3 regions of the Mesorhizobium sp. KR1-2 genome follow, and region 1 is predicted to be linked to each of the others. Evidence: predicted binding sites of a transcription regulator. Region 1 holds the regulator's gene; each other region holds the start of a gene.

Region 1 (5,559 bases):
GGAATACCGCCAAAAGCGCAGGCGTGCGCCACCTGCTACCGGGCGCCCGCTGGCGATCGCAATCGTCAGCAAGGTAGCGGGCGATGTCGGCAGCCTGATGTTCACCTCGACCATCGCCGGCATCGCCACCACTGCCTTCGGCGTCTACCACTTCCAGCGCGTCTCGCCGCTCAGCCTGATCGCCAACCTGGCCGTCATGCCGAGCGTGTCGTTCCTGGTGATGCCCTTCGCCGTCCTCGGTTCGCTCGCCATGCCGCTCGGTCTGGATGCGCCATTCTTCTACGTGATGGGCAAGGGACTGACGATCATGATCACGGTCGCGAAATGGATATCGGACCGTTCGCCGATAGATGGGGTCGGCCTGATTTCCTCGCATTCGCTGGCCCTTTTGACCATTGCCCTGGTCATCGTCACCATGGCCACGACCTGGCTGCGTGCGCTGGCACTTCCCTTTGCGTTCGCGGGCATGCTCACGCTGACGGACGTCCGCACGCCCGATGTACTCATCTCCGAAGATGGTCGGCTCGTCGGGGTGCCCATCGGCGATCAAATGTTCGCGGTAAACAGGGCGCGACCAAATGCATTCACCGTCGAAAACTGGAGACGGGCGCTGCGCACCGAAGAGATCGTGGGCCCAATCGACAGCCTGAAGCCAAAGTCCGGCCGCAAGGGCATTGTGATCCTGGAAACGAGGGCTATCACCGACCCCGATGACATCTCTGCGGAACAGCTGGCCACCAGCGTACCACGCCAGGCAGATGCTGACGCAAGCTTGGCGGACGGCGCGTCAGGCAGCGGATTCGATTGCCATGACGGGCTTTGCGTTGCGGTGCATGCTTCCGGCACCATCGTGGCGCATGCGACCGACATACGGGCCGCGCATCGGGCTTGTGACTATGCCAGCCTCATCGTCATCGAAGACGCCACCGCGAAAAACGTCTGTTCGACCGGCCCGCCGCTGATCCTCACCAAACGCGAACTGGCAAAGTACGGCAGCGCCGCCGTCTACCTTCCGGACGATGAAACCGGCCAAGTGCCGGAAGTCAGGTTTGCGCTCTCCGAGCCCTATCGGCCCTGGCACACGCAGAGACGGTTTTCGCGTGAAGCACGCGGTTTGCCGCCATATGAGCAGAAGCAGCACGCGTTCTCAGGCGCCAAATTCCCCCGGGTCAAAAAACAGCCGGCCGATGATTCTGGCCCATTGGAGGACTAACGCCGACCCAAGCAATACGGCCAAGCCAAAACAATACAGCTGAACGAGGTTCAGTAGCGGCGGATGAGGCCGACCAGCTTGCCTTGCACCTTCACGCGGTCCGGGCCGAAGATGCGTGTCTCATAGGCGGGGTTGGCGGCCTCCAGGGCGATGGACGCCCCCTTGCGGCGGAAGCGCTTCAAGGTTGCTTCTTCATCATCGACCAGCGCCACGACGATTTCGCCGGGGCTGGCGGTATTGGCGTTGCGGATGATGACAGTGTCGCCGTCGAAGATGCCGGCCTCGATCATCGAGTCACCCTTGACCTCGAGCGCGTAGTGCTCGCCACCGGTGATCATCTCGGGCGGCACCGAAATGGAATGGGTCTTGTGCTGGATGGCATCGATCGGCACGCCGGCTGCGATGCGGCCCATGACGGGAATGGAAATCGCGATGCCGGCTTCGTCATTGCCTGCCACCGGGGGGCGAGCAGGTTCCGGCGCGCGGCGCCCAAGGCTGCCTTCGATGACGCTAGGCGAGAATTTTGCGCGCTGGGGAGCAAGGCCGGGCGCAATGGAATCAGGCAGGCGCAGCACTTCGAGAGCGCGCGCGCGGTTCGGAAGTCGCCGAATGAAACCGCGTTCCTCCAGCGCCGTGATCAGGCGGTGAATGCCGGATTTGGACGCGAGATCGAGCGCTTCCTTCATCTCGTCGAAAGACGGCGGGATGCCCGTCTCTTTCAGCCGCTCGTGGATGAAGAGAAGCAACTCGTGTTGTTTGCGCGTCAGCATCGCCGGCTCCCCCGAGAATCAAACCCAAAACAAAACCAGAACAAACACTATCTGTTCCATTTGTGTTCCGCAACTGTTTAAATTTTAATGAATGGGTTAAGGGGCCGGAAACCATGACGGTTCTGCTGAGGACCAGGGCCGGTAACGCGAACCGGCAGAATCCGTCTCTACGGTCTTGATTCCAGGACGTTTTCCTTATGACGCCGCGGCATGCGGCATGTCGATCGCCGGTTGCCTTTTTCCAGCGGTTCTCACTGCGCTTTCAGAGACACGGCAGCCCCTGCCACGGCTCAGCGGAGCCTCAGCACCGTGCAGGGTGAGCCGGCCGATGCGGCCGGCGCGAAGGGTTCGCGGATAATCAGGGCATTGGCTTCGGCGAATGTCCTGAGCATCGAAGAATCCTGCACCTCGAACGGCGTCGCTATCAGCCCCTCGGGTTCTTGGCGTAGCACCGCGCGGACATAATCCTGGCGCTGGTCGTTGGCCGCCATGGTCCTGTCGAGCACGGCCTGGCAAAGGTCAGGCTCGTAGGGCCTGCCGCCGAGCCGCGACAGGAGCGGCTTCAGGAACAGATGCGAACAGACGAGACTGGCGACCGGATTTCCGGGCAGGCCGAGGAAGCGGGTGCGCCCACGCCGGCCGAACATCAGCGGCTTGCCGGGGCGCATGGCAATCTTCCAGAAATCGAGCTTCATGCCTTCGCCGACCAGCACCTCGTTGGTCAGGTCGTGGTCGCCAACGGAGGCGCCGCCGAGCGTGACGACCACGTCGGCGTCCTTTTCCAGGGCCTGCCTGATGCGCGCCGCGATGGCCGGGCGGCTGTCAGGCACGACGCCCAGATCGAGCACACGCGCGCCAACAGATGCCGCGATCGCGGCCACGCCGAAGGCATTCGAGGCGACGATCTGGTCGGGCCCCAGCTCGCTGCCCGGGGGCAGCAGCTCGTCGCCGGTGGCGATGATGGCGATCAGCGGCTGCTTGATCACGTTGAGGCGAGGGTGGTTTGCCGAAGCGACCAGCGAAAGCGCGCCGGGATCCAGTTCGCGGCCCTTTTTCAGGAGCAGATCGCCGGTGACGAAGTCGAGCCCCATGCGCCGGATGTGGCGGCCAATGGCGACAGTCTCGAAGACTTCGACGGAGTCGGGCCCGAGCTTGCGCGCATTTTCCTGGATCACGATGGTGTCGGCACCCTCCGGTACCGGCGCCCCGGTGAAGATGCGTACAGCCTCTCCGATGCCGATGGAGCCGTCGAAGCGCTTGCCGGCTGGTGCCTGGCCGATGACCTTGAGCGTGACCGGCACAGTTTCAACGTCTGCACCGCGGACCGCGTATCCGTCCATCGCCGCTGCATCGAACGGAGGCTGCGTTCTCAGCGCCCTGACGTCCTCGGCGAGTATGCGCCCGGCGGCTTCCGCCAGCGGCACGGATTCTCCCTCGCCAGGTACTGCTCCTTCCAGAAGCCGCTCGAGCGCTTCCTTGACCGGCAGCAGCGCCATCGTCACGCGTCCGCCCGATAGTCGCCGGACTTGCCGCCGGTCTTCTCGACCAGCCTGATGCCGGAAATCACCATGCCGCGATCGACCGCCTTGGCCATGTCGTAGATGGTCAGGCAGGCGACGGAAGCCGCCGTCAGCGCCTCCATTTCGACGCCGGTCTTGCCGGTAACGCGCGCCAGCGCGGTCACGCGCAGGCCGGGCAGCGATTCGTCCGGCTCGATGTCCACCGAAACCTTGGTCAGCAGCAGCGGGTGGCAGAGAGGGATCAGCTCGTGCGTACGCTTAGCGGCCATGATACCGGCCAGTCGCGCGGTGCCCAGCACGTCGCCCTTCTTGGCGTCGCCCTCACGGATCATCCGCAACGTCTCCGGCAGCATGGTAACGGTGCCCTCGGCGATCGCCGTGCGCTGGGTCTCCGCCTTGGCGCCGACATCGACCATGTGCGCCTGGCCCTCGGCGCCCAGATGGGTAAGCGCGGGCTTGTCAGTCATGGCCTATCCATTCGCCGCGTGAGCCGTTAGCGCGCCCGTGAGAAGAGCCCGGGTGGCCTCGGTCACATCGGCCTGTCGCATCAGGCTTTCGCCGACCAGGAAGGTCCCGATGCCGCAGTGTTCCAGGCGCAGACAGTCGTCATGCGTGAAGATGCCACTTTCGCCGACAAGCAGCTTGTTGTCTGGCACCAGCTTCGAAAGCCGTTCGGAGGTTTCGAGGCTGACCTCGAAAGTGCGCAGGTTGCGGTTGTTCACGCCGATCAGGGGGGAGGCGAGCTTCAGCGCCCGCTCCATCTCAGCCTCGTCATGCACCTCCACCAGCACGTCCATGCCGAGATGGTGGGCGGTGTCCTCGAGCGCCTTGGCTTCGTCGTCGCCCAGGCTGGCCATGATGACTAGGATGGCATCGGCGCCCCAGGCGCGGGCCTCATAGACCTGGTAGGACTCGAACATGAAGTCCTTGCGCAGGGCCGGCAGCCCGCAAGCCGCGCGCGCACTGGTCAGGAAATCCGGCGCGCCCTGGAAGGACGGCGTATCGGTCAGAACCGAAAGGCATGCGGCTCCGCCCAACTCGTAGGCGCGGGCAAGCGCCGGCGGGTCGAAGTCCGCTCGGATAAGGCCCTTGGACGGGCTGGCTTTCTTGATCTCGGCAATCAGCGCGAAATCGCCGGCAGCGCGCTTTGCCCGCAATGCGGCCAGGAAGCCGCGCGGGGCCTCGGCGTCGCGGAGGCGCGCCTTCAGTTCCACAAGCGGGAGCCGAGCCTTGGCGGCCGCGATTTCCTCGCGCTTGTAAGCTTCGATCTTGGCGAGAATGTCGGCCATGGCCCTATCCGTTGGAAACCCTGATCAGCGCTTCGAGCACGCCCAGAGCGCGGCCGTTGTCGATCGCCGCGGCGGCAGTCTTTACGCCCTCGGCGATGGTGGCGGCCTTGCCGGCCACAACCAGGCCCGCGCCTGCGTTCATCAACACGGTGTCGCGATACGCCCCGTCGGCGCCAGACAGCACACCGCGCAGCGCGTTGGCGTTAAAGGCTGCGTCGCCGCCGCGCAGTTCTTCCTTGGTGTGACGCTTCAGGCCGAGCTCCTCGGGCGTCAGCACGAATCGCCTGAGCGCGCCGTCGACCAGCTCGACGACATGCGTCTCGCCCGTGGTGGTGATCTCGTCATAGCCGTCGCCATGCACGACCCAGACGTGGTCGGCGCCAAGAGCCTTCAGCGTCTCGGCTACCGGTTCGATCCATTCGGGAGAGAACACACCAACCATCTGGCGTGTCACGCCCGCCGGGTTCGACAGTGGGCCGAGCAGGTTGAAGATGGTGCGCGTGCCAAGCTCGACGCGCGTCGGGCCAACATGGCGCATCGCCGGATGATGCGCCGGCGCGAACATGAAGCCGACGCCGGCCTCGCGCACGCATTCGCCGATCTGCTCCGGCGTCAGGTCGATTTTGACGCCGAGAGCCATCAACACGTCGGCGGCGCCCGTCTGCGAGGAGAGGCCGCGGTTGCCATGCTTGGCCACCGGTACGCCGGCACCCGCTATCACGAAGGAGGAGGCGGTCGAGATGTTGACGCTGTGCGAGCCGTCACCG
Region 2 (5,559 bases), on a different contig from region 1:
GGCCGATGCGGTCCCCGACATGCAGTCCATGACCATCGAGGCCTTTCTGGATCGCTGGGAAGGGCGTGCGGGATAAAGTCGGGGCGCGAAGACGAAATATTGCGTTCGTGCGCTGCTCTGGCAGCAATTTCAAAGGCTTGGCGCAGGTCGACGTCGGATTTCATCCCCTTTCCAACGGCGATTATCCACATTTCGGACGACGCCGGCTCCACGCCCCGATGCGGAAAGTCCCCGCCGTCGGCTTGACGCCCCGGGCGGGCGAGGCGCATTTTGCCCACAGAGGAGACGCAATGGCAGATTGGCTGGAAATCCTGCGCAATCAGGCGGAGACCTGCTCCCATATGGGCAAGGAGGTGCCCAAGATGCTGGCCAATCCCGACATCGCCGCCGATCAGGTCAGGGCGCTGTTCGAGGCATTGGAAGAACAGGTGCAGTTCGTCGAGAAACTGGCCCGGACGCTCGAGTTCAACGACTACGACCCGGATGTGGTCAAGGCCGCCGAGGAACTGGAAGAGCGCTATGCCGACCTCGCGGCCGGAGCGGCGGAGAGGCTGAAGCAGCTTTTGGGCTGAGGCGTCGAGCCGGCCGCCGCATCAAATCGCAAGGCGTGCCCCGGGCCGCCCGGCAAGGCTCCCGAGGCAACGCGTATCGGCAGACCTATTTGCGGGTCGCGGCGTCCATCTCGCGAAAACGGTCGACCGCTTCGAGGTCGCCAAAATCCTCCAGCTCGAACAACTGGCGGATCTCGATCTCGCCGTCCCCCATATGCGGGTTGGGAAAGCGGCTTGCCCATTCGCGCGCTTCCTCGACCGAGTTCACATTGATGATCGTGTAGCCGGCGATCAATTCCTTGGTCTCGGTGAAGGGGCCGTCGATCACGGTCTTCCCGCCGCCCGACCATTTTATACGCCAGCCTTTCGAACTGGGCTGCAAGCCGTTGGCGTCCACCAGAACGCCGGCCTGGGCAAGTTGCTCGTGATAAGCCGCCATTGCCGAGAAGAGCTCTTCGCCGGGCATCACGCCAGCTTCCGAATCCTTGCTGGCCTTCACCACGATCATGAAACGCATTCTCATACTCCATCGGTTCGCGTGCCGGCCATCCGGCGCGCCATGCGAGCATGACGAACGATAGTGGCCAAAGCCGACATTCGGGAACGAGAATTCTTCAACGGCTCACACCGCCGTCACGAAACTATCGATCACCCGCTTTTGCCCGGCCTTGTCGAAGTCGATGGTCAGCTTGTTGCCCTCGATTGCCGCGACATTGCCGTTGCCGAATTTCTGGTGGAACACGCGGTCGCCGACCTTGAAGGGCGAGGGCGTGTCGGCCACCGACTTGGCGACGAGTTCGCCGTCGATGGTGCGGCTCTTCACCGAGCCACGGCCGGCGCCATAGCCGGAATCGGTCTCGCCATAGCCGATGCGCTCGACATGGTGGCCGGAGCGCGAGCCCCAGTTGCGGTCGGTCGCCTCGTTGCGGTTTTGTTGCGCGCGCTGCCAGCCGGGCGTGGCATAGGTGTTGGAGAAGGATTTCTGGTCCGAACCTATGCTGTCGAAGCGCGAGGCGCCATAGGGGTTCTGGCGGCCGCCATAGCCACCGCCGTAGCCGCCATAGGAATCGCCGGCCTCGGCCACTTCCACATGCGCTTCCGGCAATTCGTCCAGGAAGCGAGACGGGATGGTGGATTGCCAGAGGCCATGGATGCGGCGGTTGGAGACGAACCAGATGTGCAGGTTCCGCTTGGCGCGGGTGAGCCCGACATAGGCCAACCGCCGCTCTTCCTCGAGCCCGGAACGGCCGCCTTCGTCGAGCGAGCGCTGGTGCGGGAACAGGCCTTCCTCCCAGCCCGGCAGGAACACGGTCTCGAACTCCAGGCCCTTGGCCGAGTGCAGCGTCATGATGGTGACGGCGTCGAGCTCCTCGTTCTGCTCGCTGTCCATGACCAGCGCGACATGCTCCAGGAACGAACGCAGCGACTCGTAGTCCTCCATGGAGCGGATAAGCTCCTTGAGGTTTTCGAGCCGGCCCGGTGCCTCGGCCGAGCGGTCGTTCTTCCACATGTCGGTGTAGCCGCTCTCCTCCAGAATGATCTCGGCAAGCTCGGTGTGCGGCGTGTTGTCGAGCGCCTTCTGCCAGCGTTCGAAATTGGCGACCACTTCGCGAAGAGCGGCGCGCGGCTTGGGCTTCAGCTCGTCGCTCTCGGCAAGATTGGCCGCTGCCTCCAGCATGGGGATGCGCAGGGCGCGTGCCGTGTCGTGGATCTGGCGGATGGCCGCCTCGCCAAGCCCGCGCTTGGGCACGTTGACGATGCGCTCGAAGGCGAGGTCGTCGGCCGGCTGCGCGACGACGCGGAAATAGGCCATGGCGTCGCGGATTTCCTGCCGCTCATAGAAGCGCGGGCCGCCGACGACGCGGTAGTTGAGGCCGAGCGTGACGAAACGGTCTTCGAACTCGCGCATCTGGAAGGAGGCGCGGACCAAAATGGCCATGTCGTTGAGCGCATGGCCCTTGCGCTGCGCCTGCTCGATCTCCTCGCCGACGGCGCGGGCTTCCTCTTCCGAATCCCAGGCGGCGTGGACATGCACCTTGGCGTCGTCCGGGTCGGCGATGTCGGTGAACAGCGTCTTGCCGAGCCGCCCTTCATTGTGCGCGATAAGATGCGAGGCAGCCCCGAGGATATGGGCAGTGGAGCGATAGTTGCGCTCCAGCCGGATCACGACCGCGCCCGGAAAATCCTTTTCGAAGCGCAGGATGTTGTCCACCTCCGCCCCGCGCCAGCCATAGATGGACTGGTCGTCGTCGCCTACGCAGCAGACGTTCTTCTTGCCCGGCGCGCCGGTTTCCTGGGCCAGCAGGCGCAGCCACATATATTGCGCGGTATTGGTGTCCTGGTACTCGTCGACGAGGATGTATTTGAAGCGGCGGTGATATTCCTTCAGCACGTCCGGATGGGCGCGGAAGATGCGGATAGGGTGGCAAAGCAGGTCGCCGAAGTCGCAGGCGTTCAGCGTCTGCAGCCGGTCCTGATATGCCTTGTAGAGTTCGCGGCCCTTGCCGTTGGCGAAGGCGCGGGCGTCGCCTTCGGGGATCTCGGCGGGGCCGAGCCCCTTGTTCTTCCACGCGTCGATCATCATGGCGAACTGGCGCGGCGGCCAGCGCTTGTCGTCCAGCCCCTCGGCCTGGATGAGCTGCTTGATGAGGCGGATGACGTCGTCGGTGTCGAGGATGGTGAAGTCGGAGCGCAGGCCGGCAAGCTCGGCATGACGGCGCAGCATCTTGACCCCAATGGAGTGGAAGGTGCCGAGCCAGGGCATGCCCTCAATGGCTTCGCCCACCAGAAGGCCGACGCGCTGCTTCATCTCGCGGGCGGCCTTATTGGTGAAGGTGACCGCCAGGATCTGCGAGGGGAAGGCACGGCCCGTGGCGAGGATGTGGGCGATGCGGGTGGTCAGCACGCGCGTCTTGCCAGTGCCGGCGCCGGCGAGCACGAGCACGGGGCCCTCGGTGGTCTCGACCGCCAGCCGCTGTTCTTCGTTGAGGCCCTTCAGATAGTCAGGCGCGGATGCCTGGCGTGCGGCCATGGCGCGGGCGGCGATGCCGCCGGGCGCAGGCGCGCCGGCAGGGCGCGGAGCGGGCGCACCAGGCTCGTCGAAGAAGGGGATGTCGTCGGGAAAGTCTGACATTTCCATCGAATGTAGTGATTCGGGGCCGAAAGGCCAGCTATGTTGCCGTTTTGTGCCCATGGTTGGGCGACCGATCCCCCACTGAGGTTGACGGACCCTTGATTGCGGAGGGTTTGCTGCAGCGATACAGTCGCACGGTCAGCTTTGCCAGGGGAGGGGTATGATGAGGACGGTCGACACGATTTTCGGGGTTTTACTGCTGATTGGCGCAATCCTCCACAGCTACGGCACCTTCATTGGCTATCCGCTGGGCTCGGAGGTATTCGTCTGGTCGCTTGCGGGTTCTCTGGCGGCCGGGCTCATCGCCGTGCTCAATATCCTGCGCAGCCGCCGGCCGGGCGACCGGGCGCTCGCCTGGATATGCCTGGTTTCCAGCCTGTGCTGGGCGGGAGTGGCGCTGGCCTTCGGCCGGGCGATCGGCAATGTCGTGGACCCGCGCGTGCTGTGGCACGCCGTCGCCGCACTGGTTCTGGCTGGCTTCAGCCTGCGGACACTGATGATGCGCGCATAGCTCCCCCGTGCCGGGAGCCGGTCGCGGACAAATTTTCAGCTGCACGGCCGAGGGCCGCGCGCGTGCTAGTGGGTCGTCAACCCGAGCTGGCCCTTGAGCCCCGGCACGGCGTCGACGATCTGCTTGATCGTATCGGGACCGGCGGCTTCCTCGGCCTGCTGCAGAAGGGTCTCGCCTGCCTGCTTGATCTGCTCGGCATCTAGGCCGCTGGCCCGCAACTGTGCGAGACCGTTGACCAGCGCGCCGGCCCTTTCGCCCAGCAGTCCACCGAGAACGGAACTGATGGAGCCGAGCAGTCCGCCGCCTCCGCCGCCGGCCTGGCTTGCCGGCATGACGTCGTAGCTGTGGGCGAGGTCCTCGGTGCCGGGGACGCTGCTGAAGAGGCCCGCAACGCGGTCCTCGCCCGCTTCATGCTCCAGCACCGACAGGATGGTGCCCACGGCCATTGCGGTCTTGGTGGAATCGAGACCGGTCTTGGTCGAAACCGAGGTGATGATGTCTTGTGCGTTCATGATTGTGGCCTCACTGGTGGGGATTCAGGCGTATGTTGCAATCCTTCCAATAGTCGCGCCATGTTTCCCTGTCCGATATCTTGCCGGCTGCCTTGTCGGCCTTCCACTGGGCCTTGCATTCGTGCACGCGTTGCCGGAAGCCCATCTTGCGCGGCATGGGCTCGTGGCCGCTGGGGGCTGCCGTCGTTGCCGCGGCGAGGACCAGCGGAGCGCCGGTCATATCGCCGGCAATGCCGCAAGTGGGAAACGTCAGGAATGCCGCGCCGATTGCCAGGGCGCTCGCTGACATCAGGGTCTTGAAGGTCATTGCACTTCTCCTTCGTTGACGTTGTCGCGTTGTCCGGCACGAACAAGCTGAACCAACCCGACACGCATCTGCGGGACATCGGAATACGGCAGTGGTTCGCCGAGGGTGCGGTGCGCTGCCGGCAAGGCGAGCCCGCAATCGAAAGCCTTGTCCTTGAGATGTAGCGATGCCGCCGGGTGGACAGCGATTGACGAAAATTTGATGTGCTGGCCCCTGCCGGTCGCCCGCATATTTGTCCGATGAACGAGAGGAAGGAGGAGCGAAAGTGGACAAGCCGACCATCACACAGGCGATGATCGACGCCTATGACGAATACACGCATCTGACCCTGGACCGCCGCGGCTTCATGGAGAAGCTGACGAAGCTGGCGGGCTCCGGCGCGGCGGCAGTTGCGATCGCGCCGCTGCTGGCGGCGAATTCGGCGCAGGCGGCGATCGTGGCCGAGGATGATGCGCGGGTGAGGGGTGAGGACATCACCTATCCGGGCTCCAAAGGCGAGATGAAGGGCTATCTCGTGCGCCCGGCAGCCGAGAGCGGCAAGCTCG
Region 3 (5,559 bases), on a different contig from region 1:
GATGTCCGGCGGCTCGTCACGCTCTGTGGACACGAAGCGCTCGAATAGGACTTCCGCGCGGTCGGGGTCGACCTCGGTGATGCCCAGGCAATAGCAGATGACCGAATTGGCCGCCGAGCCGCGCCCCTGGCAGAGCACGTTGCACTCTTCCGAGCGGGCGTAGCGGACGATGTCGTGGACGGTGAGGAAATAGCGGGCGTATTTTTTGCCGGCGACGATTGCGAGCTCATGCCGGATGAGGCCCCTCACCTTTTCCGGAACGCCTTCCGGATATCGGTTTGCGGCGCCCTCCCATGTCAGCCTTTCCAATTCGTCCTGAGGGTTGACGCCTTCTTCCGTCGTTTCCTCGGGATAGTTGTGCTTCAATTCGTTTAGCGAAAACTCGAGGCTTTCGGCAAAGCGAAGCGTCTCGGTCAGCGCCTGCGGATAGGCGCGGAAAAGCCGCGCCATTTCGACAGGATGCTTCATGTGGCGTTCGGCATTGGCGGCTAGCTCGAAGCCCGCCTCGGTGACCGGTCTGTTCAGCCGGATCGCCGTCACCACGTCCTGCAGCGGGCGCCGGTCGACCGAATGGTAGAGCACGTCGTTGGTTGCCATTAGTGGCACGCCCGCAGAATGGGCCATCGCGGCGGCCTGCGCGATGCGGAAGCGGTCGTTGCCGAGATAGGCGGGCGCGACGGCGAGCCAGAGGTTCCTACCGAACCGGTCCTTCAGCTGGCGCACAAGGGCAAGCTGGTCCGCGCTCGCTGCCTCCGAAAAGTCCGGCAGCACGGCAAGCGACATGAGATCGCCCCATTCGAAAAGGTCTTCGCGCCTCAGAAGCGTGGCGCCCTTTTCGGTTTCGGGCCGCAGATTGGCTTCGGTGAGCATGCGGCACAGATGCCCCCAGCCCTCGCGGGTTTGCGGATAGGCGAGAACGTCGGGCGTGCCGTCGCCGAAGACCAGCCGGCAACCGGGATGGTAGGCAAGCCGCACGGGCTCGGCATCTTTCGACAACCTGATGCATTTGGACTGGCTCCAGGCACGCACCACGCCGGCCACCGTGTTGCGGTCGGCAAGACCCATGCCGGCATGGCCCAGAAGGCAGGCGGCCACCACCAGCTCCTCCGGTCGCGATGCGCCGCGCAGGAAGGAAAAATTCGACTGCACGCCGAACTCGACATAGCCTGGTGAAGCGATGGGCGCGTAGGGGAATGGTTCTTCTTTCATGCAAACAGCCCCTGCATGAACCAGCGCGGCCCGGCTTTGTCTTCACCATAAAAACCCTGCCGGAACAGCCAGTAGCGGCGGCCGGCTGCATCCTGGACGCGGAAATAGTCGCGCGTCGGCGTGTCCGCCCCTTCCCGCCACCATTCCGGCGCGATGCGCTCGGGCCCTTCGGCGCGCACCACATCGTAGAGAACGCGCCGCCAGCGGAAGCGCGCGGGCGGGCCCTCCGGAATTTCGGCGGCCATGACCTCGACCGGCTCGGGATTGGAAAACAGCCGGATCGGGCGCTCCGGCATTGCGGACGGCTGGGGAGCCGGTACGGCCCTAGCCGGCATCGCGGCGCCGACGGCGGCGGCGAAGGGCAGCGCGGCGACCGCTTGTTCCGGGATGTGGCTTGCGACAAGAACGGATTTTTGCACCGTCCCGGAGCCGAGCCGGGCGTCGACGCGGTCGGCGAAGAGGGCGAGGTCCTCGTCATTGCCGGCCACCTCGCCGGCAAGGTCGGCCTGCACCATGTCGAAGGGGGCGGCCGCCAGCACCGAGAGCCGGACGAGGTCGAAGCCATAGCCGGCGTCGAGCGTGTCCTCGAGCGCCGTCAGCCGCTCATGGAACAGCCTTGCGACCAGCTCCGGCGCACGCAGCGGCCGCGAGGTGCCGACACTGACGCGGCTGACCATGCCGTCGACCCGAAACAGCAGGAGCTGCAGGGCGCGCGCGCCCTCGCCGCGCCGCTCCAGATCCGCCTTCAGGCTCGTGGCCAGCAGAAGCACCAGCCGCTCGATGTCTTCCATGAGCCCAACCGGTTCGGCCAGGTGCCGTTCCACCGACAGCGGTGCGACAGGCAGGCGCGGCGAGATCGCCTCCTCGATGCGCCCCAGCGCCTGGTCGATGCGGGCCATGAGGGCCGCGCCGAAACGGCGCGCCAGTGGCGCGCGGGGGCTGCGCAATATGGCGCCGGCATTGCGCAGGCCCACGCTTTCGAGCCCTGCGATCGTTGCCGGCTCGAGCCGAAGTGCTGCCAGCGGCAGGGGCTCGAGCATCTTTTCCTCGTCCCCGGGCTCGACGATATCGGGGCTGCGGAAGCGCGCCGCCGCCCACGCGGCGCCCGGCGTGGAGGCCAGCCCTGCCCGTACGTCGAACCCCTGATGGAAGAACCGCGCCAGGAGGTCGTCGAGCAGCGCCCGTTCGCCTCCGAAAAGATGGGCGCAGCCGGTGATGTCGAGGAACAGGCCGTCGGACCCGTCCAGCGCCACCAGCGGGGTGTAGCGGTCGCACCAGTCGGCCAGGCTTTCCAGCAGCCGGCGGTCGGCGGCCGGGTCGGCTTCGACGATCTCGATGCCGGGATGCATGGCACGCGCATCGGCAATGCCCATGCCCGGCTTCAGCCGCAGCCGCTCAGCCTGCTCGTCGAGGGCGGCGATGCGCTGGGTGTTCTTTTCGCGGTGGCTGATGACCAGCGGCGGCCGCGCCGCCGTCAGCTGCGAGCGCCACGACCGCCCCAGGCGCTGGCGCAGGATGCGCTCGGTGCCGAGATAGGGAAACCACAGCGCCAGAATCCGCTGGCCCGAGGGCCGGCTGCTGTCTTTCGGCGAATGAGCGTTCATCGGCGTTCCACTCCAGGGTGAACTGTCCGGGCAGGGCAAGGCGGCTTTTGTCGATGCGGACGGCAAAGCCCGGCGGGCCGATCGAGCCGGCCAGCGGCCCGGCAAGGGTGTGGCGCGGCGCGGCGGTTGCTGGCGAGACGACGAGCCGCACCGGGGCGGCGGTCGGCTCGGGCAAGGCCGCCTGCCGCAGCAGAAAGACCGGCCGCCCCGCGCCCAGCGCGCGCCGGTGCAGGCGGCGCGTGGCGGTGAGGTCGAGCTTTTGCGGGTTGCCGCGGATTTCGAGGATGACGGCCGAAAACCCCTTCAGATTGGCGGCCTCTTCGGCAATCCACAGAACATCCGGCAGCCTGGGCGCCTCGGCCACGAGCAGTTCCTGCGGTTCGATGCCGAAGCGGGCGCGCAGGCCCGGCGCATAGGGCATGCCGGCCTCGCGGAAGATTTCGGCGGTGCCGATCCAGAGCAGCGGCGCCCTTCGTGCCGTCCGCGCCAGCAAAAGCCCGGCCAGCGCCAGGGCAAAACCGCTCGCGGCTCCGGCGTCGCGAGTCTCTGCGCCATGGATTTCGGTCAGGGCGGCCAGCGGCAGGCCGCCGCCGAGGGCTGTATCGAAAGCCTGCGCGCCGGTCGCGAAGCACGGCTCCACCGCCGCGACGCCGTGGCGCCGCAACACCAGCGCCTCCGGCCGTGCCTCGGCGGGCGCCGCCAGGCGTTCCGGCAGCGTGCCTTCGATCTGTGCGATTTTGCGGCGCAAGGCAGAAACAGTTGCCCGCGCCACGGCGGACGTCGCCATGACGGTGTGCTTTCCGATATTTGTTCCCGTTATGTTCTTATTGATTCCAGAGCGCCCCGAGAGAGTCAAGCATTTCGTATTGGGGATTTATCCCTCCCCCTTCGGAATGCCTGGCAAAGCGCTTGTCCGCGGTAATTTTCCCCGCCCGGCGCAAAGGCCTCGAAAGCCGACCGTCAAAAGGCTATATGCGGTCAAAAGGAAACAGAATGGCCCGTATTTACAAGAATCGCGCCTGGCATGACCAGCTTTCGCCCTCGATGGAGGAGATGGAGTTCATGGCGCTGGAAGCCTATGCGCATCTGCCGGAGGAGTTTCGCCGGCTGACCGGCGAGGTCATCATCCAGATCGCCGAATTCCCGACCGACGAAATCATGGACGATCTGGCGCTCGAAACGCCTTTCGATCTGCTCGGCCTGTTCGAGGGCCGCGGCATTGCCGAGCGCTGGAACCCGCAGACGGGCGAGGGGCCGAACCGCGTCACGCTCTATCGCCGCGCCATCCTCGACTACTGGGCCGAAAACGAGGAGACGCTGGGCGACATCGTCACCCATGTCCTGATCCATGAGATCGGCCACCATTTCGGCCTCAGCGACGACGACATGGAGCGCATCGAGGAGGCGGCCGACCAGCATTGAGCCGTCGGCTGCCAAACGAATTCCGCACATGAGGCAGGCGAGCCCGCCTCATGGGGCGCTCAAGACGAGGGCCGGCGGCCGCGCCGCCTCAAAAATCGCCGAGCTTCATGCCGGGGTCGTATTCCTGGCCCTCGACGTCCTTCACCACCGCCTGGCCGCATTTCATGACCTTGGTTTCGGCGTCATAGGCATAGGTGGGCGAGCCGAACAGGTGCCAGCCCTTGTTCAGGGCCGCTGTCACCTTGTGGCAGAAGCTCGCGTCGTCCGGGCCGGTGAGAAAACGGTAGAGTTTCATCTGTCATTCCCCGTCATGGCGTTGTTGCCTTGAACGTCGTTTCGGCAGCGGGCATGCAATCGGCCCGAGGCCATAATATCCTGTTTTCGCATCGTTCTTCGAAGCGGTTTCCCGAACGATGCCCCATTCCACGCCTTTTCAGCTTACTTGGCAATCATCGCCGCTTTGGCAAGCAGCGTTTCGGCCTGCGCGCAATGCAGTAGCTCGACCATGCGGCCGTCGAGGCCGATCGCGCCCTTGCCGGCGTTTTCGGGCAGCTTGAACGCGGCCACGATCCGCTCCGCTTCGGCCAGCGCGGCTGGCGAAGGCGAGAAGGCGGCCTCCGCCGGCGCGATCTGGGCAGGGTGGATCAGCGTCTTGCCGTCGAAGCCCATGGCGGCGCCCTCCCCGCATTCCGCCGCAAAGGCGTCGAGGTCACGGAAATCGTTGCTGACGCCGTCGAGTATGTCGAGCCCGCCGGCGCGCGCGGCCAGCACCATCTGCATCAGCCAGGGCCTCAGATAGCGTCGCTCGGGCGTGGCCAGCACGCCGGTCATGGCCGCCAGGTCGTTGGTACCCGCCACCAGGCAGGACAGGCGCGAGGCGGCGTCGCGGGCAAGCTCGGCGATCGCGCCGAGGTTCATGAGCCCACGCGGCGTCTCGACCATCGACCACAGTCGCAGGGTTTCGGGCGCGCCGGCCTTGTCCAGCCGGTCTCCGGCTTCCAGTACGTCGCGCGGCGTCTCCACCTTGGGCAGCAATATGCCGTCGGGCCGGCAGGCGACCGCCGCGGCCATGTCGTCGGCGCCCCATTCGCTCGACAGCGCGTTGATGCGCACCACCATCTCTCGCACGCCGGCCGGGCGGTTGCCGAGGATTTTTGCCAATTTTTCGCGGGCTGCAGCCTTTTCGCTAGGGGCCACAGCGTCCTCAAGGTCGATGACCACCGCATCGCAGGACAGCGAGGCGAGTTTTGCCAGTGCCTTGTCGTTTGAGGCGGGCACATAGAGCACCGAGCGGCGCAGACGGGGGGCTTGCATCATTGGCCTT

Evidence for each region. The regulator LexA, encoded in region 1, represses DNA repair genes until DNA is damaged. The targets are predictions, from matches to a motif close to TGTTCNNNNTGTGTTCNG.
Region 2: ABLE85_RS06775 (UvrD-helicase domain-containing protein) is a predicted target of LexA. The motif match lies at 3,725-3,742, and genes of this name have one in related genera.
Region 3: ABLE85_RS21215 (metallopeptidase family protein) is a predicted target of LexA. The motif match lies at 3,622-3,639, and genes of this name have one in related genera.

The regions. Positions count from the first base shown of each region.
Region 1 covers NZ_JBDZDS010000006.1:18,787-24,345, reverse strand. Annotated here, with positions in the region: gene ABLE85_RS13395 (ComEC/Rec2 family competence protein) at 1-1,213, shown strand, start outside; gene lexA (transcriptional repressor LexA) at 1,264-1,983, opposite strand; gene glp (gephyrin-like molybdotransferase Glp) at 2,274-3,479, opposite strand; gene moaC (cyclic pyranopterin monophosphate synthase MoaC) at 3,482-3,970, opposite strand; gene trpC (indole-3-glycerol phosphate synthase TrpC) at 3,974-4,792, opposite strand; gene trpD (anthranilate phosphoribosyltransferase) at 4,797-5,559, opposite strand, start outside.
Region 2 covers NZ_JBDZDS010000002.1:521,961-527,519, reverse strand. Annotated here, with positions in the region: gene ABLE85_RS06790 (DapH/DapD/GlmU-related protein) at 1-76, shown strand, start outside; gene ABLE85_RS06785 (hypothetical protein) at 291-572, shown strand; gene ABLE85_RS06780 (YciI family protein) at 658-1,068, opposite strand; gene ABLE85_RS06775 (UvrD-helicase domain-containing protein) at 1,174-3,684, opposite strand; gene ABLE85_RS06770 (hypothetical protein) at 3,848-4,195, shown strand; gene ABLE85_RS06765 (hypothetical protein) at 4,261-4,707, opposite strand; gene ABLE85_RS06760 (hypothetical protein) at 4,718-5,014, opposite strand; gene ABLE85_RS06755 (dienelactone hydrolase family protein) at 5,307-5,559, shown strand, end outside.
Region 3 covers NZ_JBDZDS010000012.1:97,962-103,520, forward strand. Annotated here, with positions in the region: gene ABLE85_RS21200 (error-prone DNA polymerase) at 1-1,209, opposite strand, end outside; gene ABLE85_RS21205 (DNA polymerase Y family protein) at 1,206-2,723, opposite strand; gene ABLE85_RS21210 (hypothetical protein) at 2,605-3,600, opposite strand; gene ABLE85_RS21215 (metallopeptidase family protein) at 3,807-4,235, shown strand; gene ABLE85_RS21220 (DUF1737 domain-containing protein) at 4,324-4,530, opposite strand; gene ABLE85_RS21225 (CoA ester lyase) at 4,674-5,552, opposite strand.